One region of the Vagococcus sp. WN80Y genome, then DNA from elsewhere that is predicted to be linked to it. Evidence: predicted binding sites of a transcription regulator. Region 1 holds the regulator's gene; each other region holds the start of a gene.
What was found. The regulator LexA, encoded in region 1, represses DNA repair genes until DNA is damaged. The targets are predictions, from matches to a motif close to CNAACANNTGTTNG.
Positions count from the first base shown of each region.

Region 2: the regulator LexA is predicted to act here: its motif matches at 4,547-4,560, upstream of recX (recombination regulator RecX).
Region 3: the regulator LexA is predicted to act here: its motif matches at 1,947-1,960, upstream of AC5KOD_RS11910 (Y-family DNA polymerase).

Region 1 covers NZ_JCAQHY010000001.1:259,254-269,538, forward strand. The annotation lists gene AC5KOD_RS01290 (ABC transporter permease) at 1-315, shown strand, start outside; gene AC5KOD_RS01295 (carbohydrate ABC transporter permease) at 325-1,218, shown strand; gene AC5KOD_RS01300 (YesL family protein) at 1,245-1,874, shown strand; gene hprK (HPr(Ser) kinase/phosphatase) at 2,034-2,969, shown strand; gene lgt (prolipoprotein diacylglyceryl transferase) at 3,016-3,831, shown strand; gene ppaX (pyrophosphatase PpaX) at 3,834-4,487, shown strand; gene AC5KOD_RS01320 (NAD(P)H-dependent glycerol-3-phosphate dehydrogenase) at 4,491-5,501, shown strand; gene galU (UTP--glucose-1-phosphate uridylyltransferase GalU) at 5,557-6,468, shown strand; gene AC5KOD_RS01330 (nucleoid-associated protein) at 6,646-7,635, shown strand; gene AC5KOD_RS01335 (L,D-transpeptidase) at 7,741-8,391, shown strand; gene AC5KOD_RS01340 (hypothetical protein) at 8,502-8,705, opposite strand; gene lexA (transcriptional repressor LexA) at 8,875-9,495, opposite strand; gene AC5KOD_RS01350 (DUF896 family protein) at 9,739-9,987, shown strand; partial or broken gene AC5KOD_RS01355 (thiamine pyrophosphate-binding protein) at 10,167-10,285, shown strand, end outside.
Region 2 covers NZ_JCAQHY010000165.1:35,841-46,125, forward strand. The annotation lists gene AC5KOD_RS15675 (AI-2E family transporter) at 1-127, opposite strand, end outside; gene AC5KOD_RS15680 (GNAT family N-acetyltransferase) at 425-853, shown strand; gene ntdP (nucleoside tri-diphosphate phosphatase) at 1,112-1,645, opposite strand; gene AC5KOD_RS15690 (aspartate/glutamate racemase family protein) at 1,780-2,472, opposite strand; gene mutY (A/G-specific adenine glycosylase) at 2,488-3,702, opposite strand; gene recX (recombination regulator RecX) at 3,692-4,492, opposite strand; gene rlmD (23S rRNA (uracil(1939)-C(5))-methyltransferase RlmD) at 4,715-6,094, shown strand; gene AC5KOD_RS15710 (serine hydrolase domain-containing protein) at 6,307-7,575, shown strand; gene AC5KOD_RS15715 (LCP family glycopolymer transferase) at 7,621-8,541, opposite strand; gene AC5KOD_RS15720 (hypothetical protein) at 8,727-8,885, opposite strand; gene AC5KOD_RS15725 (endonuclease/exonuclease/phosphatase family protein) at 9,134-9,847, opposite strand; gene AC5KOD_RS15730 (hypothetical protein) at 10,025-10,285, opposite strand, start outside.
Region 3 covers NZ_JCAQHY010000153.1:26,891-37,175, reverse strand. The annotation lists gene AC5KOD_RS11915 (helix-turn-helix domain-containing protein) at 238-1,731, opposite strand; gene AC5KOD_RS11910 (Y-family DNA polymerase) at 1,995-3,290, shown strand; gene AC5KOD_RS11905 (hypothetical protein) at 3,287-3,655, shown strand; gene AC5KOD_RS11900 (DUF3021 domain-containing protein) at 3,985-4,365, opposite strand; gene AC5KOD_RS11895 (LytTR family DNA-binding domain-containing protein) at 4,377-4,823, opposite strand; gene AC5KOD_RS11890 (alpha/beta fold hydrolase) at 4,978-5,916, opposite strand; gene AC5KOD_RS11885 (heavy metal translocating P-type ATPase) at 6,063-8,015, opposite strand; gene AC5KOD_RS11880 (prenyltransferase) at 8,264-9,166, opposite strand; gene AC5KOD_RS11875 (polyprenyl synthetase family protein) at 9,331-10,285, shown strand, end outside.

The DNA of each region.
Region 1 (10,285 bases):
CTAGAAGGTGCCTCGAGAGTTCAATGTATGCGGCATATTACAATTCCAGCGATTATGCCAACGATAGTGATATCGACTATTTTAGCAACCGGAAGTATTATGTCTGTTGGTTTTGAAAAAGTGCTGTTACTTCAAAATGATGCGAATTTGGCAACTTCGGAAGTATTATCAACCTATATCTACAAAGCTGGGATATTAAATGCAGAATACAGCTTTTCAGCTGCAGTAGGGTTATTTAACAATTTAGTCAACTTTATTATCTTATTTATTGTGAATAAGATTGCTCAAAAAACAGGCGAAAATAGTTTGTGGTAGGAGGGAAAAATGAAACATAATCGATCAAAAGAAGATAAGCTTTTTGATACTATTAATACAATTCTGATTGTCATAATTATTTTATTGATTTTTTATCCGATTCTATTTGTGGTATCTGCCTCTTTAAGTGATCCGACGAAAATTTTTGATAGTACACTATTAGTGTGGCCAAAAGGATTTACACTAAATGGTTATCGTAAGGTTTTTGAAAATCGTGACATTTGGATTGGGTTTAAGAATGCAGTTATTTATACCGGTCTTGGAACTATGATTAATGTTATCATGACAACTCTAGCGGCCTATCCACTATCTCGTCGAGATTTTAAAGGACGAAATGCGCTAACCTTTCTATTTACCTTTACAATGTTCTTTTCAGGAGGATTAATTCCGACTTATTTAGTTAATCAGAAGCTAGGGATTATCAATACGATTTGGGTAATGATCTTGCCGGGAGCAGTAGGTGTGTATAACATGATCATCATGCGAACCTATTTTCAGCAAAATATTCCACGAGAGCTAGAAGAAAGTGCTTTTATTGATGGATGTACGGACATGCAGTTACTTTGGAAGGTTGTCTTGCCGCTTTCAACACCGATTATAGCAGTCATGATGATGTTTTATGGTGTTGGTCGCTGGAATGGTTATTTTGATGCCATGATCTATTTGTCAGATCGCGAGTTATTTCCTTTGCAGTTAATTTTGCGAGAGATTCTTATCCAAAATCAGATGGGGGAGGCCGCTAATCAGCAAATAATGTCAAGCAGTCAAGCGGAGGTTAGCATGATTAAACAAACGATAAAATACAGTGTTGTGGTCATTTCTAGCGTTCCCGTGTTATTATTTTATCCACTAGTAGCAAAATATTTTGAAAAAGGAATCATGGTAGGCGCAATTAAGGGGTAATGAGTTTAGACTAGGGAGAGGTTAAAATGGGAGAAAAGTTATATCATTGGTCAGTTGTGGTGACGAAATTAGTTTATTTGAATGTTTTATGGATAGTGCTGACATTACTGGGAGGAATAGCTTTTGGCATTATGCCCGCCACAACAGCTTTATTTGCAGTTCTTCGTCAAGGGTTTATGACAGATGATGAGTCACTTAAAATAGGCAAGACATTTTTTCATTACTATTACAAAGAATTTTTAAAAACTAATTTATGTGGCTGTTTTATGGCTATACTAGGTCTGATATTATTTTTTAATTACCGAATTACGCTAAATGCTTCTGATTACTTGATGATTGGCTTTCATTATTTTTCGATCATTTTGCTTGGTGTATTTGTATTATTATTGGTTTTTTTCTTTCCAGCCTATGTCCATTTTAAATTGCCTGTTAAGAAGTTATTTTTGCAACCCTTTCTATTGATTGTATTTAGTCCTTTTGAAGTTGCGAAAATCTTAATCATATTAGCTGGAAGTTACTATCTATTTCACTGGGTTCCTGGGTTACTACCATTGGTTTACATGTCGCTTCCTTCTAGTTTAATCATGATGATTCTTTATCGGCGATTTTTGTCACTGCCTATCCCGGAACACGCAAGCAGCTCTGTCTCACATTAGTTGAGGCAGGCTGTTTTTTTAGGTAGTTGAAGCAAGCTCATTTTGTTGAAAGGGACTGCTTAAAAGAGAAGAAATAGCTTTGTTCGATTGATTATGTAGAAACTTATGTCGTTAAATGATAAAATGGAACAAGCAAACAATTTAGAGAGAAGGTTATGTATGACAGAGTCAGTAACAGTTCAAGAATTAGTCAACGAATTACAGCTTGAAGTAGTTTGTGGAGAAGACTATTTAGATAGAAAAATAAAAACAAGTGATATTTCCCGGCCGGGTTTAGAATTAACCGGCTATTTTAATTATTATCCTTATGATCGAGTTCAATTATTTGGCCGCAAGGAGACCACGTTTTCACAAAAAATGACTCCAGAAGAGCAGGTCATGGTGATGCGTCGGTTGTGCCACGAGGAGACGCCAGTTATTATTTTTGCCCGTGATCTGATTCCACCTAGCAATATGTTGCGCGTGGCGGAAGAGAAGCAAGTGCCTGTTTTACGTTCGTCTTTAACAACATCGCGAATTTCTGGTGTGGTATCAAATTACTTAGAAAGTCAATTGGCTAAGCGAACGTCTATTCATGGAGTATTGGTCGAGGTTTATGGGCTCGGTGTATTGATTCAAGGGGACAGTGGAATCGGTAAGAGTGAAACAGCGCTAGAATTAATCAAAAAAGGTCACAGACTTATTGCGGATGATCGGGTTGATGTCTATCAACAAGATGAGCGTACAGTAATTGGTGAACCAGCTAGATTACTTGAGCATCTAATTGAAATTCGTGGGATTGGTATTATTGATGTAATGAACTTATTTGGCGCAAGCTCTGTCCGTGGTAGCGGTCAGGTTCAATTAGTTGTCTACCTAGAAAATTGGAGCAAAGATAAGAAGTTTGACCGATTAGGTGGTGCGGCTGAGACTGTTCAAATTGCAAATGTGGATATCCCTAAAATATCGATTCCAGTTAAAACAGGCCGTAATGTGGCGATTATCATTGAGGTAGCTGCGATGAACTTCAGAGCAAAAACAATGGGATACGATGCTACAAAAACATTTGAGAATAATTTAACCGCGCTAATCAAAGAAAACTCTGAAGCAGAATAGTAGACTATATCAGCTTAAATTAGAGTGACTATAAAGGGGGATATCGATGTTTTTAGCGCAAGTTAACCCCGTGGCTTTCAAACTTTTTGGAATTGAGGTCATGTGGTATGGAGTTATTATTGTCAGCGGAATAGTTTTAGCTGTTTGGTTGGCTTCACGAGAGGCAAAACGAGTTGGCTTAAAAGAGGACGACATCGTTGATTTTATGTTTTGGGGCCTACCGATTGCAATCATTGGGGCTCGGTTGTATTACGTGATTTTTGAATGGCAATATTACCTTAAAAATCCACTTCAAATATTTGCTATTAGGAGTGGCGGCTTAGCAGTTTATGGTGGCTTAATTGCTGGTGGACTTGTCGTATATTTCTTTACTCAATCACGCTATATTTCTTTTTGGAAATTTCTTGATATCGCTGCCCCTAGCGTAATCATTGCTCAAGCAATTGGCCGTTGGGGAAATTTTATGAATCACGAGGCTTACGGAGGAGAAACAACGCTAGGATTTCTACAAGGGCTGCATTTGCCTACATTCATTATTGAAAATATGTATATTGATGGAGCGTATCGACAACCTACGTTTCTTTATGAAAGTCTTTGGAATGTCATTGGTTTTATTTTGATTCTTTGGTTACGTAAGAAAAACTTTTTCCGTGAGGGAGAGATATTCTTTACCTACGTTATCTGGTATTCATTTGGTCGCTTCTTTATTGAAGGGATGAGAACAGACAGCTTGTACTTAGTTGGTGATATTCGAGTGTCTCAGTTCTTATCAATTATTCTCTTTTTTGGTAGTTTAATTTTCATCGTTTATCGCCGAAAAAAAGTTAATCCGCCTATTTATAATCGTAAAGGAGCACGATAGTAGTGTTAACAACAGTTTTATTTGATTTTGATGGTACATTGGCAGATACGAATCATCTGATTTCAGAATCTTATCTTCATGTATTGAATCAGTATTTTCCAGGCGAATATGATACAGAAAAAGTTCGGCCATTTAATGGACCGCCCTTAGAAGAAGTTTTTGGTGCTCTCTTACCAGAAAAAACGGAGCAAATGGTACGTGAATATCGAGAGTTCAATCATCAACAGCACGATGCCTTAATTCAAGTGTTTCCCAATGTCAATGAGTCTCTAGCCACCTTAAAAGCAGCGGGCTTTAAATTGGCGGTTGTGTCAACTAAGTATAATCAAGTATTGCAAAAGGGCTTAGATTTACTTGAAATGACGGACTATTTTGATGAGATTATTGGTGGTAATGATTACCAAAAGGTGAAACCAGATCCTGAGCCTTTAACTGTTGCAATGGCTCGTTTAGGCGTTGATGCTGACGAATGTGTGATGGTTGGGGATAATTGGCATGACATAAAAGCAGGGCACAATGCAGGAATGGAAAGTGTGTTTGTAGGTTGGTCCCATAAAACAGTGGCAGAAATGGCGCCGTATAAGCCTGATAAAATTGTTGAATCTATGGTAGACTTAACAGAGTGGATTCTATCAAAAGGTGTGAAAGGAAGTTAACGGATGAAACAAAAAATTGCTGTTTTAGGTCCCGGATCATGGGGGACAGCGTTGGCTAAAGTATTAGTGGAGAACGGTCATGAGGTGACCATTTGGGGACGAGAAGCTGAGCAAATTGCTGAAATCAATACTCATCATACCAATCAACATTATTTACCTGACCTACTCCTACCGGAAAAATTGAAAGCAGAAATGGATTTGAAAGCTGCTGTAGCAGGTGCTGATGCGATTTTATTTGTTGTTCCAACTAAGGCGATTCGTTCTGTTGCTCAACAGTTGGTGGCGGTTTTAGATACTAAACCAGTTATTATCCATGCCAGTAAAGGGCTAGAGCAAGGGTCACACAAGCGAATTTCTCAAGTTCTTATGGAAGAAATCCCTGAAGACAAACGAAAAGATGTTGTGGTGTTATCTGGCCCAAGTCATGCAGAAGAGGTCGCAGTACGTGATATTACAACCATTACAGCAGCCAGTAAAAATTTAAAATATGCAGAGTATGTTCAAGCGCTGTTTATGAATGAATACTTCCGAATTTATACAAATGATGATGTGATTGGTGTAGAAACGGGCGCGGCTTTAAAAAATATTATTGCTCTAGGTTCAGGTGCGATTCATGGATTAGGCTTTGGAGACAATGCTAAGGCAGCTATTATGACGCGTGGATTGGCCGAAATTAGTCGGTTAGGCGTTGCAATGGGAGCTGATCCACTAACTTTTATTGGCATGAGTGGCGTTGGCGATTTAATCGTTACTTGCACAAGTGTCCATTCTCGTAATTGGCGTGCAGGAGATTTGCTTGGCCGTGGACACAATTTGCAAGAGGTTTTAGATAATATGGGGATGATTGTGGAAGGCGTTTCTACAACAAAAGCAGCCTATGAATTATCGCAAGAATTGAAAGTGGAAATGCCGATTACAGAAACTATTTACAAGGTGCTGTATGAAGGAGCTGATGTCAAGGAAGCAGCGAAACAAATTATGCTGCGAGATGGTCGCTCAGAAAAAGAGTTTTAGTAACCAGATTAAGTATAATAGGGAGAACACCCTAAATAGAAGAGGAGAATTTATTGTGAAACAACGTGTGAAAAAGGCGATTATTCCAGCCGCAGGATTAGGAACAAGATTTTTACCAGCGACGAAAGCTATGGCAAAGGAAATGTTACCGATTGTTGATAAACCAACTATTCAATTTATTGTTGAGGAAGCATTGGCATCTGGAATTGAAGACATTTTAATTATTACTGGTAAGGCTAAACGTCCGATTGAGGATCATTTTGACGCAAACTTGGAATTAGAAATGAACTTAAAATCAAAAGGTAAAACGGATTTACTGAAATTAGTAGAAGAAACAACCGATTTGAACTTACATTTTATGCGTCAATCTAGTCCTCGTGGTTTAGGGCATGCGGTTTCATTAGGTCGTGCGTTCGTCGGTAATGAACCTTTTGTAGTCATGCTTGGAGATGATTTGATGGAGGATACGATTCCGTTGACGAAGCAACTAATCAATGATTACGATGAGACACGTGCTTCAACTATAGCGGTTATGGAAGTCCCTCATGAAGATACCTCAAAATATGGGATTATTAACCCAGAACATATGGTGAAAAAGGGTTTATACAATGTAAAAAACTTTGTTGAGAAGCCGAATCCAGATGAAGCGCCAAGTGATTTAGCTATCATTGGTCGTTACTTATTAACTCCTGAGATTTTTGATGTCTTGGATCAACAAACACCAGGTGCAGGCGGTGAAATTCAGCTTACTGATGCGATTGATACCTTGAATAAAACTCAGCGTGTATTCGCTCATCAATTTACAGGTAAACGCTATGACGTTGGTGATAAATTTGGGTTTATGAAAACAAGCATTGAATATGGCTTGACTCATCCTGAGGTGAAAGATAACTTAAAAGAGTTTATTATTCAATTAGGGAAAGAATTAGATACTGAAGAAAGCCCTAAAAAAGGCTCAAAAAAATAAATGATACCCTCAAGATTGCTAGAGAATAGTTGGCAATCTTGGGGGTTTTATATGGCTAATCATATTGAACAAGCAACTGTCAGAATAATGATATCATTTTACTTACGTAGTGACTCTTAATTGTTGTATAATAGTATTTTGGAATTAAAGAGACAGGCAAGGCTAAGGAGCAATTAAATGGAAATTAAAGAGGCTATTTTACATGTACTGGATTTAGAAGCAAGCTCGCTAATCTGTTCACAGAAGGCGTTAACGATGACAGATTATGCAGTTAAGACGTACCTTGAAGGAATCATGAAACGATTTAATAATGCTGATTTTAAAACAGGAACATTGGATGAAAGCAATGACTTATTCGTTGATATTACGAATGAACGGTTAAATTTTGTTGAAAAGAGTGAAAGTGTTGCTCAGAAGTTTTATGATTGCGTGGTTCAAGGGGAAGAGATTCCAAGTGGAGATCTACTTTATTTTCACGGAGAGGATGAAACTGACCAGTACGTAGGGATTTTTAAATTGAATTATCGTCCAGCATATACTCATTTTGTTGACTATGTTGACGATGGAATGTTGAATAATATTATCATTAATAAAACTATTTTGCCAAGTATTACACAAAAAGTTGACGAAGCTGTTTTAATTAATATCACCAAAAAAACGTTTGATTTAGTAGAAAAGAAATACAAGTTTGATGGTCGCAAAGTAGAGTATTTTTCTAGTATTTTGTTAAAAACAGAAGCAACACCGACAGTCCAAGATAATATCAAAATTGTTAAAAAGGCTGTTAAGGAAATTGCTGATAAGTATAATGAAGAAAAGTACGTCAGCATGTCAAACATTCAACAAGCAGTTTATGAGAGTATTGAAGAAGATGGAAAAATTAGTAATGAAAAAATTGCTGAAAGAGTGTTTGAGAATAATATCTCAGCTAAAGCAGAATATATCGAGCGAGTAGAACGAACAAATTTTGAGGAAGATATTCCGATTAATGTGCCGAAATATGAAAAAAAATACAGTAAACAAAAGCTCAAATTAGCTAATGGGATTGAAATGATTATCCCTGTTGAGGTCTATAAAAATAAAGAATTAATTGAGTTTATTAATAATCCTGATGGCACAATTTCGGTTATGATTAAAAATGTGGATGAAATTATTAATAAATTTTAGACGGAGATAGAGCGAAGCTATAAAATCTTTGACGCTAAAAACAAGCTGTGTTAAGGTGAAATTAATAATAGAAAGATGTATTTTTAGTGAGTTAAGATGAAAGGAATGAACGCAGTGAAGGGGATTAAAAAAAGCTTTCTTTTAGCTGGATTGGTTTGCTTGATGATTGCTGTTGCACCGTCAGAAGTTAGTGGTGTGACAACTAAAGAGGGACGTAAGCTACCATTTGTTGGGCCTGATATTTCACTAAAAGGTCCGAAGGTTAACTCCGCTAAAGTAACGCCAACTGTGGCAGAAGAAAAGAAAGTCGATAAAGATTTGTGGAAAAAGCCAACGGGTGGAGAATATCCTAAGTTGACAGCTGATATGGTCCTTCGAATTGTGGCAAATGTGACGGATCAGCGTATTTATTTTTATGATAACGATAAACTAATTTATACGATGGTGACATCTTCTGGCTTAGCTGACGATGAGAATGCGACACCTTTAGGGGATTTTGAGATTCAGGAAATTCGAGGTGAAAGCTTTTTTAATGCTGAGTTAGGCGAAGGAGCACTAAATTATGTCTCGTTTAAAGATTATGGCGTTTATTTATTTCACAGTGTCCCTGTTAATGAGCAGTTAGAGATAAATGTAGCTGAAGCTGAAAAGCTAGGTAAGCGTGCTTCACATGGTTGTTTCCGCTTATCACTGCCTGATTCTAAGTGGTTTTACGATAACATCAAGGCAGGAACACCAGTTAAAGTAACCGAATGATTACTTAGGTTGAATAAACAAGTTGATTTCGTTTTTTTTATAAAAAGCAAAAAAGCTCTTCACTCAACTGTTAGGGGGATAACAGTTGAGTGAAGAGTCTTTTTAATGAATTAACGGCGATAGCTATAAGTGTGATCGCTTTGATAGTGCTGCTTACGAGTATGACGACGATAGCTTCGTTCGTCCCAAACCATGAACCATAAGAAGAATAAAGGCGTGACGATCAATAGTGCTGTCTTAATCCCTAGTGAACCCAAACAAATGCCAATAATTAAAATGAAGAATACCAACCCGATTCGACGAATACCTACCATTTATATCACCTCATATATTTTATGCGAACGTTTGTTCTTTTCTTTATTATACAAACAAACGTTCGCTTTGTAAAGAGGAAAGTGAGAAAACTTTTCAATTAAGGTAAAACGAATGAAATGGGTTATATGGGAAAAGAAAACAACCAGCAGATAAGCTGGTTGTTTGTGGTTAAATGTGATTGCGGTATAATCCAACTACTTTACCTAAAATAGAAACATTAGGTAAGATAATTGGCTCTAAGCTATCATTTTCTGGTTGAAGTCGAAAATGATCTTTTTCTTTGTAAAATCTTTTGCACGTTGCTTCATCTTCATCAGTCATAGCAATCACAATTTCTCCATTTGAAGCCGAGGCTTGTTTTTTTACAATGACTTGATCGCCATCCAAGATGCCGGCGTTAATCATACTTTCTCCCCGAATGGTTAGCATGAATAAACTATTGTCCTCATGTTTCAAATCAGGTGGGATAGGAAAGAAGTCTGATGCTTCTTCTACAGCTAAGATAGGCTCTCCAGCAGTAACTGTTCCTAAAATCGGGATAGTTGTAGGACGAATACCGATCATATCCAGTCCAATTTGAGTTAACTCAATTGCTCGTGGCTTTGTTGGGTCACGTTGTAAGAGTCCTTTTTTCTCTAGACGAGATAAGTGACCGTGAACGGTTGATGTTGATGATAGATTAACAGCAATGCCAATTTCTCTGACTGTTGGTGGATAGCCTTTTTCTTCAACTTGGCTATGGATATATTTTAAAATTTCAGATTGTCGTGTTTCATGTGCTTTTGCCATACTGATACCTCCTTAGGGCAGATTTAGTATTAATTTGAGTTTAGCATAAAAAACTTAATAAATCAAACAGATGTTCGCTTATTTTGATGGAAACATAAACTTTTTTTGATAGTAGTTTGTTTGATATAGAGGACATGCTGTGGCTAGACTATTTAGTTGTTTTTTGAATTGAAATAGTCTAGTATTAAAGGCATCGGTGGAATAAATAATAGGACACTTTAAAACTGTTTAGGAGGGAATAAAATGTTATCAAAAGATAAATTAGCTCGTATTAATGAGTTAGCCAACAAATCAAAAGGTGAAGGTTTAACACTTAACGAACAAAAGGAACAAAAAATATTAAGAGAAGAATATCTTGAAAAATTTCGTGGTGGGATGCGGAATCATATCGAGGGAATGAAAGTAGTGGATCAGGAAGGGAACGATGTAACACCTGATAAGCTAAAAGATATTCAAAAGGAAAAAGGGCTTCATAATCGTCATAATGATTAATTTTAAAGACTTTTGCTAAGATTTGGTTTATTTGCAAAAGTCTTTTTTTAATGCGTTTTAGCAGGATTTTTGATAAAAAAGCAAAACGATTTCATTTTTCAATTGCAATTTAGTCAAACAAAAGGTAAAATAACCCTATAAAGGTAAAAAAAACCTAAAATAGCAGGAGGATGATTATTTTGTTTGATAAAATCGATGAACTAGGCGTTAACTCAATCCGTACCCTAAGTATGGACGCAATTCAGAAAGCAAATTCAGGACACCCAGGCTTACCAATGGGAGCGGCACCAATGGCGTA
Region 2 (10,285 bases), on a different contig from region 1:
TTGTAAATAACGTTGCCACCGGCTTAAACATAAAATTTATCTTGGATGATACCAAAATAAAGGTCGCGATGACTAGTAATTCCACCGACCAAAACATTAACTTGGATTGCTTAAGTTTTTCAAACAATAATACTTCCTCCTTCAACTTTCACGTACACATTTCCTGTACCTGAACAACAACATAATCTAACTCTCATTTAGTATAATGGATTTAACCACAAATTGCTCTTATTTACCTCGATAAGATTCAAAATAACCAATTATTTTATGTTGCTTCTCCCTCTCTCTATTGTATCCGAAAAAAAGTAGCGCTAAAATAGTTCTTAAGACTGATTATTTCACTTTAAATTTTAACTTTTTACTTGATTTATGCTCTTCTTTTGTACTATTATAAGTAGAAATCTAAGCAAGAGGTGAGAATTACATGATCGTCCAATTTACTGAAGACCTGTCAACAGCTATTTATCAAGATGCTTTAGCCATCAGACGAGCTGTCTTTATGAAGGAACAAGGTGTCTCCGAAGCAATTGAAATAGATGGAGAAGAAAAATGTCTCCACTTCGTCCTTTATCATGATAACCAACCAGTTGCTACTTGTCGGTTATTAAAACAAGACCATCACGTTGCTAAATTACAGCGAATGGCCGTTATGAAAGAGGCTCGCAATCTCAGCCTTGGAAAAAAGCTCATGTTTGAAGCAGAGAAAATCGCCGCTGAACAAGACTTTGAACGTATTATTCTTGGCGCACAGAATACTGCAATCGGCTTTTATAGCAAACTCGGTTATTCAATTTATGGCGATGAATTTTTAGATGCCAATATCCCCCATCATATGATGGAAAAAACTCTCTAAATAAAGGAAGTTGTGACAACCTTCGTCTTACTCCGAGCACTAAGAACAACAGAGCGAGTATACTTTTGGGACGCGGTCATCACATAATATACGTGAAACAAAAAGAGGGCGTGACTTAAGTCACAATTCCCTTTCTGAAACCTATCCTGTTATAATTATCGGGTCTTAATTGAAAAGAATGCTAAAAATGGAACTGCCAGCTAAACAGCTGACAGCTCCATTCTTTTTTACTTATGTTAGAACTCATCTAACCTCATACTACTTACGAGACAATTGCTGATAACGATCATACCAAAGTTCAACATACTCTTGAGAAAAGGGCCCATACCCATTGTTGATCCAATCGACGAGAATCTTGACATTTTCTTTTAAAATAAAATCAATCTCCGCCGGATAGTTCATTTGTTTACGGTGCTCTTCATACTCATCGACGTCTAACAAGCGCTTTTCTCCATCAGGAAAGACTTTGATATCCAAATCATAGTCAATATACTTTAAAGCTTCTTCGTCTAAGAGATAAGGTGAGGCTAAATTACAGTAATAAGAAACCCCTTTTTCTCTAATCATGGCTATCACATTGAACCAATATTTATTGTGGAAATACACAATAGCAGGCTCTCTCGTTACCCATCTACGACCGTCTGATTCAGTCACTAAAGTATGGTCATTGACCCCTATGAGCGAGTGCTCACTTGTTTTTAATACCATGGTATCTCGCCATGTTCGATGCAAATTGCCGTCGTGTTTATAGCTTTGAATGGTGATGAATTCCCCTTCTCTAGGAACACGCATAGGTACCCTACTTTCTCTGAAATGATTCAGCCATTTCGTTAGGGTGTTCATTACACCGGCATCAGAATTATTATATCACAAATATGTCTGATAGCTAGAATAAAATACCTAATTCTCCTCGAATCAAGGAACGATTACCGTGAAAGTGCAGATAAAGCAGCACTCTCAGCGTGTATTTTGGTTGTATCAAACAATGGCACTAATGTATCACTTTGTTTAATGAGTAGCCCAATTTCTGTACAGCCTAGGATAACCCCCTCAGCCCCCTGAGAAGCTAACTCAGCAATAATTCGTAAATAGGTTCGACGAGAATCATCACTCAATTCGCCTAAACAAAGTTCCTCATAAATAATCCGGCTAACCACTTGTCGGTCAGCTTGGTTAGGAACGATAACTTCAATACCTTTAGCTTCAATTTCATCTCGGTAAAAAGCCTGCTCCATCGTAAAAATAGTTCCCAATAAAGCAACTTTTTTCAATTGCTTTTCTACCAATAATTCTCCTGTCACTTTAGCAATATGTAATAAAGGAATCTCTATGGCTGCTGCCACACCCCCAGCTACTTTATGCATTGTATTCGTACAAATTAGAACAAAATCAGCACCTGCTTTTTCTAATGTCTTAGCAGCTTCAACTAAAATCTCTTCGCTCTTTTCCCATTGTCCAGCAAATTGATACGTTTCAATCTCCTGAAAATCAACACTAACTAAAATAATCTTTGCCGAGTGAAGCCCGCCTAACTCACGCTTAACGGCTTGGTTAATCACACGATAATAATCGACTGTGCTCTCCCAACTCATTCCACCAATTAATCCAATTGTCTTCATACTTCAACCTCCTAATTAAAAATAAGCTTTACCTTCTAATAACTCAATCATTTTTTGCTGTGGCTTAGGAAACGCGTACTCATTAAAATCAGCCGGTCTCACCCAATATTCATTCGCTTGTAAATCATATTCTTTATCTTTTGTCACACCATAAGTTACTAAGACATGCCATTTTAAATGACTAAAAACATGAGTCACCTCTCCCAAAGGTTGTTTTTGCCAAATCACTTGACTATCTTGACCGTTAGAAGATACCCAGTCGCTAAGATCTATTTCATCCTCCGCTACTAAATTAAGCCTTGTCTGGGCATTTTGACTCTGCTCATAATCTAACCATTGATTACGCATCTCAACGTATTCCTCCTTGTTCACCTCTATCAAAGGAAACGTCCACAAGTTAGCTAATAATCCCGTCTCTGGCCGTTGACCAATTAGATACTCGCCATCCTGATTGCGAATAACTTGTGCCATATAATAAACAGGACGGCTTTTTATTTTTTTGCTCTTAACTGGATAATTAGTCATCGTACCGCTATGATAAGCGCTACAATAGGTTTGGATTGGACAACTTTCACACTTCGGACTCGTCGGTGTACAAGTTCCTGACCCTAAATCCATAATGGCTTGATTAAAACTACTTGGATCCTCATGAGAGATCAACTTACGAACAACAAAATCAAAGGTCTTCCGACTAGCGGGCTTAGCAATATCATCCATCAATTCAAATAACCGACTAAATACCCTCATGACATTTCCATCAATAGCTGGTTCTGGTAAATCAAAAGCAATACTTGCAATCGCCCCAGCAGTATACGGCCCAATCCCCTTTAGAGTACTGATTTCTTCAATTGTTTGTGGCATTTGACCATTAAAATTTTCCATCACCTGTTGAGCAGCTGCCTGCATATTACGCACTCGTGAGTAATAGCCTAGACCTTCCCACGCTTTTAAAAGTCTCTCCTCTGGTGCCTCAGCCAACTCTTTAATTGTCGGAAACCACTCCATAAAACGATAGAAAAAAGGAATGACTGTCACTACCTGGGTTTGTTGTAGCATGATTTCAGACACCCAAATCCGGTAAGGATCTTGATTCTCTCGCCAAGGTAACAGGCGACGCTCTTGTTCATACCAAGCCAAAAAATCATGCTGAAAGCTTGCTATCTTTTCTTGACTCCACTCCGCAACCACTTGCTCCAAACGAGCATCCGGTTTCTCAATTTTACTCTTCATCTTCCATCTCTTTCTGACTAATATAGGCATTAATTATATCAAAACTAAACCCTTTTTGGTACAGGGATTGAGTGACTTTCTGTTTACGTTTCTTAGCATCAAAGCGTTGATTTTTTCGCCACAGCTTATCGCCTTGAATTTCTAGTAGGTTTTCTTCTTCCTCTTCATCTTTTTCAATTGACAGACTCTCTAATGTCATTGTAATAATGTCGCCATTAAACCCTTTTGTCATTAAATACTGACGAATCTTCTGTAATCGTTCATAATGACTATTACGACCATATTTTCGTGCCGCCTTAGTTCCTACCTCTAGCGCCACACGGCCTTGCTCTTCTTCTGTATAAAGCTGTAAAACCTGTTCAACGACATCATCCCTTAGCCCTCTTTTTTTCAGTTGTTGACGAACAACGCTTGGGCCTTTATCTGATGTACGCATTTGCGTTCTTACATAGCTTTCTCCGTACATTACATCATCGACTAACTTAAGAGACTCTAAGCGTTTAATAATTTCACTAATACTTGGACTATCAATTTCACGACCTCTTAGATAATCCTCAATTTCCTTTTGAGAGCGTAATTGATAACTCAAATAATTGAGAGCCATTTGATACCCGTGATCCAACTGACTTTCTTTTTTTGCAGTTTCAATAAGCTCATTATCAACTTCCATTCCTTTGAGCAACCGTAAACGAACCAAGACATCCTCTGAAACAAAAAAGGAGCTACCCGATTCGAGCCAGACTTTGTATTGATTATTTTTTTCCTTTGAGAGACGGTTAATAATTTCCATTGTCTTCAACTCCTCATTTTTTCTTAATACTTTCATGATAGTCATATCTAAGAACAAACAAACGTTCTCTATCTTTTAATAGTTTACCATATATTTCTTTCCAAAACGTCCTGATAGCTGAGATATTTTTATTAACAGAAGGCTGATTCAACTTCAACAGCATTTCAATTGATTCTGTGCTAAAATAGATAAGCTGAAACAATAATGAAAAAAGGTGAATCAATGGAAACCAAACATACAATTAAACTTGGCCAGTCACTAACACTTCCAATTAAGCGATTAGGCATCAACGGAGAAGGCATTGGCTATTTCAAAAAAACGATTGTCTTTATTCCTGGCGCATTACCGACCGAAACTGTCACAGTCGAGGTTACTAAAATTATGCCACGTTTCGTTGAAGCTCGCTTAACGAAAATAAATAAGCAAGCCCCAGACCGAGTGATCCCTCCATGCTCTGTTTACGAAGAATGTGGTGGCTGTCAATTGCAGCATCTAGCCTATGACTCACAATTAAGCTTTAAAAAGGATGTGGTTAAGCAAGCTCTGGCTAAATACCAACCAAACGGTTATCAAACTTATAAACTCTTACCGACAATTGGTATGAAAACACCTTGGCATTACAGAAACAAACTACAATTCCAAGTTCGTCAAGCAAGTGATGGCCATGCTCAAGCAGGACTTTACCAAGCTGATTCTCATCAGCTAGTGCCCATTGAAGACTGTTTAGTCCAACAACCCGCAACCATGTCCACTGTTAATCAAGTAGTTGAACTGTTGACTAAGCATCAAGTTCCTATTTATGATGAACAAAAAAATAGTGGAATTGTCAAAACACTAATGGTTCGAGTTGGGATTGCTACTAAAGAAATTCAATTAGTTTTTATTACAAATAGTCCAAAATTACCGAAAAAAAAGGCCTTAATTGCGGATATAATTGAAACTATCCCAAACGTCGTTTCAATTATGCAAAATATTCAAAATAAAAAAACATCTCTTGTGATGGGAGATGACACACAACATCTCTGGGGAAAAGAAAGTATTGAAGAACATCTCGGTGATTTAGTGTTTGACTTATCACCGAGAGCATTCTTTCAACTTAATCCAGAGCAGACAGCTGTCCTATATGAGGAAGCAAGAAAGGCCCTTGATGTTCAACCAAATGACACAATCGTCGATGCCTACTGTGGTGTTGGTACAATCGGCCTAAGCCTCGCTAAGCAAGTTAAGCGGGTTCGAGGAATGGACACTATTCCAGCTGCGATTGAAGACGCACAACGCAATGCTGAACGTCTTGGTATTGACAACAGTCGTTATGAAGTAGGGACAGCTGAGGAGCTTCTTCCTCACTGGCTAAGGGCTGGATTTAGGCCTGACGGAATAATTGTCGATCCCCCTAGGACAGGACTAGACGAACAATTGATTCAAGCTATTCTACGTTATCCAAGTAGAAAATTAGTCTACGTCTCCTGCAACCCTTCTACATTAGCTCGAGATTTAGTTAGATTAACCAAAAAATATGATGTTGATTATCTACAATCAGTGGATATGTTTCCACAAACGGCTCGCGCGGAAGTCGTTGTCAAACTAACCCTAAGATCTTAATTATCAGAAGTGGCTGACAGCCCAAGCTTAGCTGTCAGTCATTTTTTGATTTATTAAATTTTTCTAACAGCTTATAGCGAAAAGCTTACGTCTTTGTAAGGATAGCCAAAAATTGTTTATCTTTTATATTAGAAGTGATATAACTAATCTATGCATATCTCGCTAGATAACTGTGAGTATATAAACATGCTTTTGCAACATGGGAGGCCCTTATGGAAAATAAACGAAAACAACAAATGAATATACAAAGAAAACGTCAACGACGCTATCATCGCTTCTTTTTCTTCTTCGGATTCCTAACTGGTGGCTTGGCCATTTTTTGTTTTTTCTATTTCTTTTACGAGCCTCAGCTAGCTGCCAAAAATCAACAGGAACTAACAAAACAGCAACAAACTGTCGCTTCTCTAACCACACAAAATAGTGATCTACAAAAAAAAATAGACCTTAATCTCCAACAACTTAAAGAAGAAGAAGAAAAAAAGAAACCTCGAATAGCCTTTGGTCAAACTAACAATGGTGAGCAATATCCAGAGCTGACAAAACAGATTGAAAGTAAAATTAATGACACTAAATTTATTGGGTCAATCTTAGTAGTTAAAGACAATCAGATTGTCTTAGAACGTGGCTACGGTTATGCTGACAAGTCTCTTGATCGCTTAAATGATGCTAATACAGAATTTATGATTGCCTCTGTCCAAAAAGCCTACACAGCAGTCCTAGTCATGAAATTAATAGAAGAAGGCTTATTAACAATGGAAACACCATTAGTAACCTTTTATCCAAACATTCCTAATAGTGATCAAATTACGATTAAAAATTTATTAAACATGACATCTGGACTACAGTTAAAAGGCTTCAATACGGCTGGCGTATCAGAAGAAGATTCTCTGAACTATGCTCTTAACAATCTAACTTACAGTCCATTAACAAAATGGAATTATTCGGCAGTTAATTACACGTTATTAGCAGGTATTATTCGGCAAATTACTGGGCAAACTTACCAAGACTATTTCACCACTCAAATTATTACTAAACTGAACTTGCAACACACCGGCTTCTATCCTACTTTTTACGCAAGTTCTAATCACGCTGTCGCATCTGAAAATAAAAAAGCAGCTTATGAGCAACCAATTAAGACGCCCGATACTACCTTTGCCTCAGAAACTGGAACAGGCAATGTGTATTCATCAGTTGGTGATATGTTTACCTTTATTCAGGCACTGATCGATGAGAAAATCATTTCTAAATCAAGCTTAACCGAGCTATGGTCTCGACCAAAATTACCCTTCGACTATACTTATACAGCTGGATTTTACCATAATGATACCTTTATTTCTGGTCATGGTGTCTTTGTCGGATTTGAGCCCACCCTCTCCTTTTCTCCTGACGGAAGTACAGGGATTGTCACTTTAAGTAACTACATCTATCCCGACTCAAAAAATGCCAACATGACCAAAGACCTCTTCAAATTGCTTCAATAAGTAAAAAAATCTGCAACCACTTATCACGAGTAGTTGCAGATTTTTTTATTTTTCTAATTGTGCTTTCAAAATTCCTTGTACACGAGTCAGTTCTTCTGGTGCTATGTCCTGATAGGAAACGCCATCACGCATTACACCTTGTCCTTGTAAGGTTTCTTGTTTAATATCCCCCATTGCATTGCGGTACTTGCTTTGGATATCTACCATATCATCCCAAGATAAATCAGTTTTCATATTCGAACCAATTGTGTCCAATAATGATTTATAGCTTGTTATTGTTGAAAGCTTCAAAGATTTTTTTACGATTGCTTCAATAATTTTTCGCTGACGATCCTGGCGGCCATAGTCGCCTTTAGGGTCTTCATAACGCATCCGCGAATATGACAGAGCTTGCTCGCCATTCAGTGAAATAATTCCTAAAGGAAAGTCAAAACCATCCTGACTAAATTCTAACGTATTCTCTACCTTTACGCCACCAACAGCATCAACTAGTTCCTTCAACCCTTTCATGTTGATCGTCACATAGTGATCTAGTGGGATATCTAACAAGTTCTCAACCGTATTCATTGCCATTTCTACACCACCAAATGCATAGGCGTGGTTAATTTTATCAGTTGTACCATTGCCAACAATTTCCGTATAAGTATCACGAGCAATACTTACGAGCGTCGTTTGATTATTTTTAGGGCTTATAGTTGCCACTAACATCGTATCAGAACGACCTTGTTCATCACGACCCAAATCACCTGTATCCAAGCCTAATAACAATACTGAAAAAGGCTCTCCTGCATCAATGCTTACGGGTTTGTCTCGCTTATCAGAGACCTTTCGATTCATTGGTTCATGGATCTCATTCGCTGTTCCTTTAACATCAAAATAAACTTTAGCTGCATAAGCCCCAATCCCTAAAATGATTACAAGCATTACCGCTAAAATACTTAAAAAAACTTTTTTACCTGCAGACATATCTCACCTCACACTTTCTCTTTACAAAAGTAATTAAACCACAATGAAAAAAAATAGTAAAGAAACTCTATCATCCTTTAGCAAATGTTTAATTCTTATCTAAAATTTTTCTAAAATAAAAAAGAGGTATTGTAATTTTTTTACAATACCTCTTTTTATCGTGAATCTAGTTCCAGGTCACTCATCTATACTGGCTCCTTTTGTCTACTTAATTGTTGAAGCGCCTTTTCGATTGTTGTACCGTAACCACAAACTTCGGGTTTATCAGGTAAATAAACTTTAAACAATTGCGTTTCTAAATCAAGAGACAGCCGGTATTCGCCATATCCATCTCTATAAGTCATCTCTAATCCTCCTTTCCTCATCTGATTAAAAGTGACCGCCGTTCCTGTCGGCAGCCACTCATTAGCTAGCTAAAGGAATGCGTTTCTATTAGCTCTGTCAGAAATACGTAACTAGCTAATATCTAAATATTATCATTAATTTTTGATTTTTCTTTTATAAACTCGTTATTAAAATGTGAAATTTATTTGATTAATATTGGTGATAATTCCAAAAAATAAAATTTTTTTTGTTATTTTATATCCTTCAATTATGCTAACTCCAGCAAAGCAGACAATAAATAATGATCAGAGACTAACTCATCATCAATCTGCCAATCAACAAGCTGGATAGTTTGGCTAATAAAAATATTATCGATTGCTGTTGTTTTCATCGATACATCAACCTGATTAAATGTTTCGCACCAGTCTCCTTGATGGCCATTAACACAGCTATAAGAAGCAGACATTAAATCAAATTCACTAACCGATTGATCTGTATTGAAATCACCAACAATAATTTGATAAGCGCTCTCGTCTTGCTCCAATGCCTCTAATAATTCTCTGAATTGGCTTTGACGAAGAGCTTGGTTTTCATAGGAAAGATGAGTGTTATAGAAACTAATTTCCTTACCATCAGCTATAATTTTGACACACTGATATGCGCGTGGCTCTAGTTGCTCTAAGTCGGCTCGTTCAATATAATGAGTCATTTCAGTAGAGCAAAAGGGCGTTACGGACATTATTCCATTACCAAATTCTCCTGCCTCAAAAGGCATACTTGCACTAAAATACAAATAAGGAAAGGTATTACCTGCAATACCGCTTAGCATATCGTAAGGCATACGCTTGGTGAATTTATCCACCTCCTGTAATCCAACTATGTCGAGTTGAGTAGCAGCAATCACCTTTTTAAGCGCTTCTAAATTCGGTTGCAAGCCAGCAGCTATGTTAAACGTGCCAACTTTAAGTCTTGTTTTAGTCATGTTATCGACTCTCCTTGATGTCATAATTACCATTCTAACTTCCCCACTATGATACCAGATTTTTTGACAAAAAACAGAGGCTATCAACAAAGACTAGCCCACGATTCTCACAGTCCGAGACTCGATAAAAAAACTCAACTACTTTGCAGTCGAGTTCCTGAATTGTTAACCAGTCTATTATCTATGTTTTTTAGTAGAAGCTTGACTCTTTTTATGCTTTCTCGTCTTTTTTCGACGTTTCGGTGTAGAGCCACGCCACCTTTTCCGTATTTTTTTTACTAATTTTTGACTATACTTTTTCAAATAACGATAATCCTTGTCAGTAGTCAAAGATAGTAACCGTGCTAAGATTGGCAATAACAGCCACGAAACAAATAAATAATAAGAGATACCAGACATTTGTTTGGCTAACCACTCCACTTTATTCGGCCCTTCGAT
Region 3 (10,285 bases), on a different contig from region 1:
ACTATTAATCAAATAAGGATTGCTAAAGTTCTGTATAATCTTCTCATTACGTGCTCCTTTCTTTTGTTTTATTGGTTATTCTCATGATAACGGCACCCAACTAAAAGAAAACTTACATCAAAAAATAAAAATAAAATGAATTTTTTTTAATTTTATTCGATGTACCATAAAATTCATCGTGTTTAAAGTGAACAATCCGGTTGAATTATATCTTATCTAGCGATTCACCTACCACTGTTATGGTGTAAATTCCAATTTAAATAATTCTTTTTGAATAAAATCAAATAAATTTTCCCACCTAACCCGATCACTTAATCGATCTAAATAAAAACATTTCTCCATATCCAATCTATCTTCCCCACCATCAGAAATAATAACATCTGCCTCATCTATAGAGACAGTAAAATAAATTTTTTCTGGATTAAACACTGAAAGTAATTTATTTCGAATTAAGTTAGCCCCTAAAACATTTTTTGAATACTGCACGGCAATATTCAATTGCTTATTTTTATGATAGCTCATTGAATATAAAATCATCCCGATCATCATTTCAGTATGCTTTTCAGGTACTCGCTCTTGTATGTTAAACATCTGGTAGAAATCAATAACTTGTTGTTCTATACTAGTTCCCTCAGCAGTCATTTGAAATAAAGTTATCTCACCCAATCTGCCGAATTTTTCGGGCAAATTAATATCAAAATAAAAAACATACAGCAGTAATAGCAAACTATTATAGTAAAATTTCAGCTGTTCTTCTTCATTCAGGCTTATATTAAAATAAACTTGAGTATCAGCCACTAAATCACTACTGATTTCTGCAATAGGAACTGACAGCCGTAAAACTTCCTCAACTATTTGCTTAATCTGCTTTGGATTATCAAGCTCTGAAACATGCATTCTCATCGCCAGATTAAGATACAATCGCTCAATAGCTGCCCCCTCCATTGTGGGGATTTCTTCAAAAAAAGATACATTACGAGATAGATCGTTAACCCTAAAAAAAATCTCTAAAATAGGTTGGATAGTTTCAGGATAAGCCATCATTCTTTTTTCATTTTGTATTCGTTCACGAGAAATCCCACCTACATAGGCTAATTGTGTCAATCTAGTTGGCAACATATCACGTTTAGTTAATTCATGAATGGCTTGTTTAAGTTCGCCTTCTGTCTCTTCAATTAACGGTGTTGGATAAATATCCAAGCCTTTATAGAAATTCCAATAGAAAAAAAAGGTAAAAATTCGTCTATGTTTTTCCTCACAAATTAAATTGGAATAAGAATGATTGTCCATAAAAGATAGTTTAATATTAAAATTATCAAAAAAGACCTCTAACTCTGATAAATAATAATAAAGACTCGTTGTATTCAAAAAAAGCTCATCGGCTAATTCTGTCACAGACTCATATTTCTGGCGTAACACAGATTTAATAATCACAAACTCCATCGAATTTTCTGCATACTGTAGACGAAGACTATCTATAATATAGTGAAAAGGCTGTGTAGGTGACAGACGCATATAAATAGTTCCCTTATCCTTTGTAAACACAACTGACTCATCCAAACTCAAATTTTTAATGTCCTTTTGCAACTCCTCTATATATCGATTGGCTGTTCTAACCGATACTCCTAATTCATGGGACAAGTCTTTTGTTGTGCTAACATCCCCTTTCCTCACAAGAAACGCTAAAATATCAAGCTTAGCCCGCTCTGGTTTTGAACAAAAATCTAACATTTTCTTTCTTCCTTTCCTATTCTCCACTATCCTTTAATAAACTATTAATATTTTCACCCAGATTCTATAACTTGTCATATTATCAGCTTAGCTTATACACTGTTTTTATTCCTACTGCCACCTTTCCTTTTAGCGTATAAGATTTATATTTCACCTCTTCATTTTGTTCCACGTATATTAACTTATGTATATTTGATCACTACTACTTGACCAAAAGAACGTACATTCGTATAATTGAACTATTATTTGAGAGAGGTGAAGAAATGGAGCAGTATTTCAACTACGAAATCGAACCCGTAAATGAAACGCTCTGCGTGGACATGAAAAGCTTTTATTCCTCAATTGAATGTGTTGAACGTGGCCTCGATCCCTTAGCGACTATGCTCGTCGTTATGAGTAACGCCGACAATAGTGGTGGCTTGGTTTTAGCCGCATCTCCTAAAGCAAAAGAGGTGCTCGGGATTAGCAATGTCTCGAGAAAATATGACATTCCTGACCACCCTGACTTACTAATTGTACCACCTCGAATGACCCTCTACATCGAGCGCAATAAACAAATTAATGCTATTTTTCGAGAATATGTCGCTGATGAGGATTTGTACATCTATTCAATTGATGAAAGCTTTGTCAGAATCCAAGCATCTAAACGATTATTTGGAAAAAATGCTTACGAATTTGCTTGCTTATTTAAAGAAAGAATTCTAAAAGAAACCGGGCTATACTGTACAATCGGCATTGGTTCTAACATGTTATTAAGCAAATTAGCGCTTGATAATGAAGCAAAACAAAATGACGACATGATCGCTAATTGGCAGTATGAAACCGTCCCGAATACGGTGTGGAAAATTCCTCAACTAACTGATTTTTGGGGTATTAACACTCGTACAGAGGCAGCTCTATGGAAAATGGGAATTCGTACCATTGAGGAGCTTGCTCATTATGATTTTTTTACGATGAAAAGTCGGATGGGAGTGATTGGTCAGCAGCTAATTGCCCATGCTTGGGGAATTGACCGTACCCTACTAAAGGAACGCTACATCCCTCAAGCAAAAAGTATTGGCAATAGCCAAGTACTGATGAAGGATTATACCTATCAACATGAGATAGAAATCGTTCTACGTGAAATTGTTGAACAAGTGGCTAGCCGAATTAGACGTAAACAGTTTCAAACATCTTGTATCAGCCTTTCCTTTGGTTATTCAAAAGGAGAAGGAAGTCCAGGATTTTCTCGACAGCTTTCTATTCCACCAACTAATAATTCGAAAGTTTTATTTAACCACGCCCTCCACTTATTTAGGCTTCACTACAATGGATGTGCTGTTAGACATATCGGTGTAAATTTTTCTAAACTAACAGGTGCTAACTACATGCAGTTAGACCTATTTAATGAGCCAGACCGCCAAATAGCAACTAATAAGCTTGATTATTTAGTTGATGACATTCGGAATAAATACGGCTATGAAGCACTTGTTCATGCAAGTAGTATCATGGAAGGAGGAACTGTTATCAGTCGCTCACACTTAGTTGGTGGGCATGCAGGTGGCAATGATGGCTTATGATAGAACTAAATTCTCACTACCACGATAGAGGGTTAAAAAAATATTCAGGCTTTTACTTAAGCGAACACTCCGCTCAGATAGAACAGTCAATAGCCCACCGAAGAAAAGAAAATAAGCAGAAACCACAAATGGCTTCTGCTGACATTGATAACGTACTAGGCCTCGCTCAACTAAAATCAGCTCAGGTTTGCCTGCAATTAGAAGCAGTTGACGCTGAAGGTCATTATTATGATGATATTGTGGGAAAGATAGCTGGCTACGATGAGTTAGGCTTTTTTATCGGAAAAAATAAAGTCGGGTATGACGAAATTAGGCATATAGAACTCCATTCATCAAAAAAATGGAGCGACTTATCTGACCGTTAGGCGTTGTTTTTGTGTCATTTTTAATGCAATTTTCCTCTTTTTAGCTTAAAATAAATCAATAACTAATAAAGGGGCCTATTACTAATGAAAAAAGTTGACTTTGTGAGCCTGTTCTTCTTATTTATAACCATTGTCTTTATCGGATTTGCAATTTTCTTGTATTCTCGTAATAATATATGGTTTGAAGTTGGATCAGCAATCACTGCAGCAGTCTGCCTCTTTATGGTTTTTCATAAAGAATTCTAACTAATTTACCAGAAATAGCTAAAGACCTACACATATAATCCCCCGAAACTTAGCAGTTTCAGGGGATTACTTTTATATGAGACCTACTTGTTCAATTGCTGATTAATTTTGGCCAACTCTTTTTTTTCTTTAAAGTAGAACATTGTCCAAAAAATGAAGAAGATAACAAAAAATGAAAGAGATGCCGTTAATATAATCCCTATTTGAAAAGGAAACCAATTCCCCAAATAAGCCACACATAAAAAGACGACATAGGAACCAATCATTTGGCATAATGTCTTTACCAAAAGAGACAACTTCTCACTTTCGTATATAGTCGAAATCAGTCCGATCACTGCTCCCATCAATAAAACTAGCAAACTATTTTTTCTCACTTCCCCGCTTGTAAAGAAGATACCTGTTATTAAATAAATCATGCTCCCTATTCCTATGCCTACCAGTGCGTTTTGACTCATTTTTTTCATCTGTCTTCCTCCTATAATTGATCTAATCCATTCTTCAAATCAGCTAAATACCGCCTTGATACTGACTGCTTTTTGCCACTTTTTAAATACGCCACCATATTACCCGAGAACGAATTTTCTAGCTTGTGAATCTGCTTCAAATTAACTAAAGATGACTTCGTAATCTGTACAAATAATGGATCTGCTAACTCTTCTTTAAATTTGTACAAACGACCTTTTGTTTCAATTTCTTCTCCCGTTGTTAAGAAAATAATCATCTCATCACCGAAAACCTCAACCACTTCAATAGTCGCAATCTCAATCAATTGATACCCATCATCAATTCGTTGCTTAATCACTTGCTTACTCTCTTTCTCTGACAATCTCTGATAAATGTTATTAGCTGTTTCTACGCTGGGTGACTCAATAAGGATCTTCACCTTATCTAAGGCTTTATCTATACGCATCTCAATCTCCATTCACTTGCCTCCTGACACTTTTATTATACGAAATAATGGATTTTTTAGAAGCTTTTTTCGATAAGCGGTCGAAAAAATTAGCTAAGTGGTACTTTTTCTCACGATTAAAAAGAGGATGAAAGAAAAGTTCTTTTTACTTTTCTTTCATCCTTATTTAACGGAACATAGACTGCTTGATCTCAGTCATATCACGACTAAATTTTTCAGGCTCATCAAACATTGGAAAATGCGCCGACTCCTCATATAAATAAAAAGCTTTAAGTGGCGCAGAAACCGTCTCATAAAATATCTCTGCCTGCTCTGGACAGGTCATTAAATCATATTTACCATTAAAGATGAACATTGGAACAGGTAATTCTTTTACCACTTCCCCGTAATCCTCTACCATAAATTCTTCAAGCAACGGTAGGGCCTTCGCTGAGAATAGCACACCCAAAAACTGAAACTTTTCTCCTAATGAATACCCCTTGTAGCTAAACAAGTCTTTGATTGTCTGACCATTCGTGTACCTTCTTGTATGAAAAAGAGCTCGCCCATGTTTATACAAATATTTCTCCGTAAACATATAGAATTGACGATCCTTTTCGAAGGCTATTGCCATTTTGTCTGGAAACTTAGCCAAAAATTTAGGGTTATTTTCTTTGGCACAGCACTCCTTTACAAACTCATAAACAGTCCGCTGATGTTCATACATTGAATTGACTTGCCCAATCCCAATATAAGCAGAAAAAAGCTCTGGCCGTTTTTTTACAGCCAAACCAGCTGTCACCGTTCCAAATGAATGTCCCATTATCAGGCAATTTTTTTTATTAAATTTTTCCAAGAAATACTCTGCCCACTCAATAATATCGTCCACCAGATTCTCGATAGTTAATTCTTTGCCCGTACACTCTGTATTGAGCCCGCACCCTCTCGTCTCTGGAAACACACATTGAAACTCTGTATACATCTTCGGATAATACTTATCTATTAAAAATAATTCAGGGAACAACGGCCCTCCATGAATGTATAATAATAACGGACGATCATCCACTTGTTCATCTACATAGACGCCCCGTTGTTCTCCCGAAATCTCAATTACTGTTTTTTTCACATCAGTTCTCCAATCATTTTTAGGGTACAGTTCATTTTATAATAAATGTTCGTATAATGATACCCGATTTTCATTATTCTTCGACTAAACAAAAAAATGAACCTCCTTTAAATAACACTAAAGGAAACTCATTTCTACTCAATTTTCTATTCTTTAACCGGTAATAATAAGCGTAAACCATTAAAAATAACAACTAAGGTACTGCCTTCGTGAACTAGGATGCCGATCGGTAAATTCATTTTACCGAAAATATTTAGAATAACTAAGAAAATCACGACGGCCATCGCAAAATAAACATTTTGCCAAACAATTTTATCAAGACGTTTAGCCACCTTATGAGCGTAGCTTAATTTTGTTAAATCATTGTTCATTAATACCGCATCTGCCACGTCCATCGCGACATCCGTTCCGTCTCCCATAGCAATCCCGATATCAGCATTTACTAGCGCTGGCGCATCGTTAACCCCATCGCCTAACATTGCTACCATGCCATATCTACGTTGTTGATCGGCTACTATAGTGGATTTATTTTCAGGTAAAACATTCCCAATAATTTCATCCATTCCTAATTGTTGACCAATAGCCTGTCCTGTTTTTTCTGAATCACCTGTAATCATGGTCGTGTGGATTTGTTGAGATTTCAAGTAACTAATAACACCCTTAGCATGTTCATTTGGAACATCCATCATGGCAATTAACCCAACAACTTGATCGTTTTCAGAAACATAGACAACTGTTTTTCCTTCGTCTTCGTAACGTTGAGTCCGCTCCGAAATTTGTTGTGAGACCTGCTCGAAAGTCGTTGGTTTCCCGATTCTATACTGATTATTCTCAATCTGCGAAACAAGTCCTTTACCAATCTCATTTGAAACCTCTAGATTAAGCTCGTTGACACTCTCAAATTTTGCTAAAATCGCATTGGCTAATGGATGATTAGCTGTTTTTTCCATTGCGACAATAATGTCAGTATAGTAGCTCTCTTGAGCAGGAACACTAAAGAAATAATCCGTTACCTGTGGTTTTCCTTCTGTTAACGTGCCTGTTTTATCAAACGCAACCGCTTGAATATCGGCCAAATTAGATAAGTATGAGCCACCTTTAAAGAGAACTCCCTTTTTAGCTAGGTTAGAAATAGCTGACAAGGTAGCTGGCACAGCACTCGCTGCTAGCGCACAAGGTGAAGCCACTGTCAGAAATACCATGCCTCGGTAAAAACTTTCATACCAATCCCAGCCCATAATAAATGGCATAACTAGGATAAAAATAGAAACAATAAGCAAAACTGATTTAACATAAAGAGGCTCTAATTGTTGAATTTTTGTTCCTGTCTTTGTTAAATTAGATTGCGATTGATTAACCAGTTGTAGGATTTTTGAAAACAGGGTGTCTTGGCTATCTTTTGTCACCTCCATTGTAAAGGTTCCATTCCCATTTATAGTACTACCAAAAACCTCATCTCCAACTGTTTTTTCTCGTGGCATGCTTTCACCATTGATTAAGCTTTCATCAATCGCACTATAGCCAGAAAGAATAACACCATCTGTAGGAATTTGGTCACCATTCAACACTTGTAAATGATTGCCAATGCTTAAAGCGGTTACCTCAACAACTTTTGTGGTCCCATCAGCTTGAATTAAACGGGCCTCTGTTGGGTTCATTTTCATGAGATTCGTTATTTCACGTTTACTTTTACCTTCAGCATAATCCTCCAAAAAATGAGCAGAGGCAAAAATGACAATTAAGAGGGCTCCCTCTTCAAAATCACCTATTAATGACGCACCAAAAGCGGCAAGAGTCATTAAGATATGGACATTCGGGGTAAATTTTCTTTTCGCTTTCGTCGAAGCAATCGTATCACTTATCCCCTCCTCAATAATATGATACCCTGACATCAACATCGCCAACACATACAAACCATTTTGAATCATGCCTTCCTTTAAAAACAACGCGATTATAAACGCTGCTAAACCAACAAAAAACAAAACGACTGGCATTTTTCCATGATCATGATCGTGGGAATGTCCCTCTTCATGACTGTGATTATGATCATGTCCATGACTACAATTTCGATTATGAGTGTGTTCTGTTACTTTTTCCATAAGACCTCTCCTCTTTCTATGCTTACTTTATATAAGTTACATATGAATACTTGTTCATGTGTTTATTGTACAATGTTTCAATAAAAAGCGCAAGCATTTTCTATAAAAAAGAAACTTTAATTATCAAAACGGAACTATTTCTATTTAGGTCGTTCGTATAATAGTCACTTGCGGGTGAAATGACCATTAAGCGAAAAAGACTCTAGCAAGCGCTACAGTCTCAAAGTTAGTCGTTTAATTACTCTCAATTAAAAAATCACACCTATCACAAATAACAAGGCGTAAAGCATAACGGTTAGTGCCAAGTTTTTGATAGCCAACGGAAAAGTCTCCAATTTAACTTGGCGACGTGAGAATGCTAACGTGTTTTTCCAAATAATCGGAAAGATTAGCCATAGTCCTAAAACTGTCCACGGCACCAATCCTATCACAACAGCTAAGGTTGTAAATACAAATGGTGAGACTGCCAAAAACCAAAATAAAGACACTGCTCGTTTTTTTCCGATGTAATAAACAAGGGTATGGCGATTATTTAAAACATCTTCTTCAACATCACACGTATTATTGGCAAGCATCAAATTGGCAATAGCAAAAACAGCCGGCAAAGCCATAATAAACACCTGCCCCATAAGTTGCCACGTAAAGGCCGCTACATCATAGATATTCAAGTAAACACAGATTAAAGGAATAATGAAGCCCATTGCGATGCCAGAGGTAACTTCGCCTACTGGTAAACTAGATAATGGCTTAGGTCCTGCCGAATAAAAAATCCCCACTGAATAACTAATTAAGCCTAGCCATAAAATAACCCAACTCGTCTGAGACGCAAGATAGATGCCCATCGCTGCTGATACCACAATAAATCCAATCATTAAATTGCGAACCAGTGAGAGTGACAGATTTTCTCTCCCAATAATATTGGTCTCTTCTTTATAATCATGAACATCTGTCGCATTATGATAATCCATGTAATTATCCAAAATATCTACTGCCATATTGAACAGTAACATGGCAATAAAAAAGAACCCCATGTTCCCCAAATAAATTTGCTTATAATGATACCAACTATAAGCCATTCCTAAAACAAAAGGAAAGACACTAGCCGTTTTAGCCTTCATTTCAACTAACTCTGCAAAAACCTTCCAGCTCATTTTTTGATGCCCTCTTTCTTACCAGTCATTCTCATTTTCATCTATTCAATTGATAATCGCTCACTTCACTCAATAAGTCAAACTTTCCTAGAGCAATCAATTGACACAATCTTCATTTTAAGCTAAATTGGAATTAGTGTAAAGAATAGTGCAGGAGGCCTGATATGGCGATTCACCCATTATGGGATAAATACCCCAACATGCAAGAACAATTAATAGAAACACAAAAAGTTATGACTAAATCAGTTAAAATTCGCAATAAAGAAATGACTGAAGCCCTGCAATTATTTTTTGAAGCAGGCGGAAAGTTACTTCGCCCTGCTTATTTTCTTCTATTCACCGGTTTTGGTCACGTTCCAACGACTAAAATTAAGTATCAAATGGCAGCTTCACTTGAAATTCTTCATGCTGCAACCTTGATTCATGATGACATTATTGATGATTCTCCCATCAGAAGAGATCGGCCATCCATTCAAGCAGCATATGGAAAAGATATTGCCGTTTATGCAGGTGATTTTTTATTTACGGTTTATTTTCAACTATTAGCGAATTCGTCACAAACAACCGACTCGCTTGAGTCAAATGCGCTCAATATGAAACAGATTTTAATTGGCGAATTGGATCAGATGCATTTACGTCACAACCCCAATATTACCATTAAACAATACTTACAGCATATTAAAGGGAAGACTGCTCAACTCTTTCAATTTAGTTGCTACCAAGGAGCAAAAGCTGCTAATGCACCCCTTCGAGTACAAATTTTGGCCCAACGCATTGGGTATCAAATTGGCATGGCTTTTCAAATTTTAGACGATGTCCTTGATTTTTCTTCAACTGAAGCAAAGCTTCATAAACCTATTTTAGAAGATATCCGTAATGGAAATTACACTCTTCCACTGATTTACGCCATGGCTGAAAATCGAGACGCCTTTGCGATCCTTGAAAAAGGAAAAGAGCTGACTGATGACGAGATTCAAACAATAGTCAGTGCTATCAATACCCATCAGGGACTAGAAAAAGCACAGCAATTAGCGATTCGCTACACCAATAAAGCACTAAATGAGATTGCTAAGTTACCTGATATTCCAGAAAAACAACTCTTAATTGAATTGACAGAAC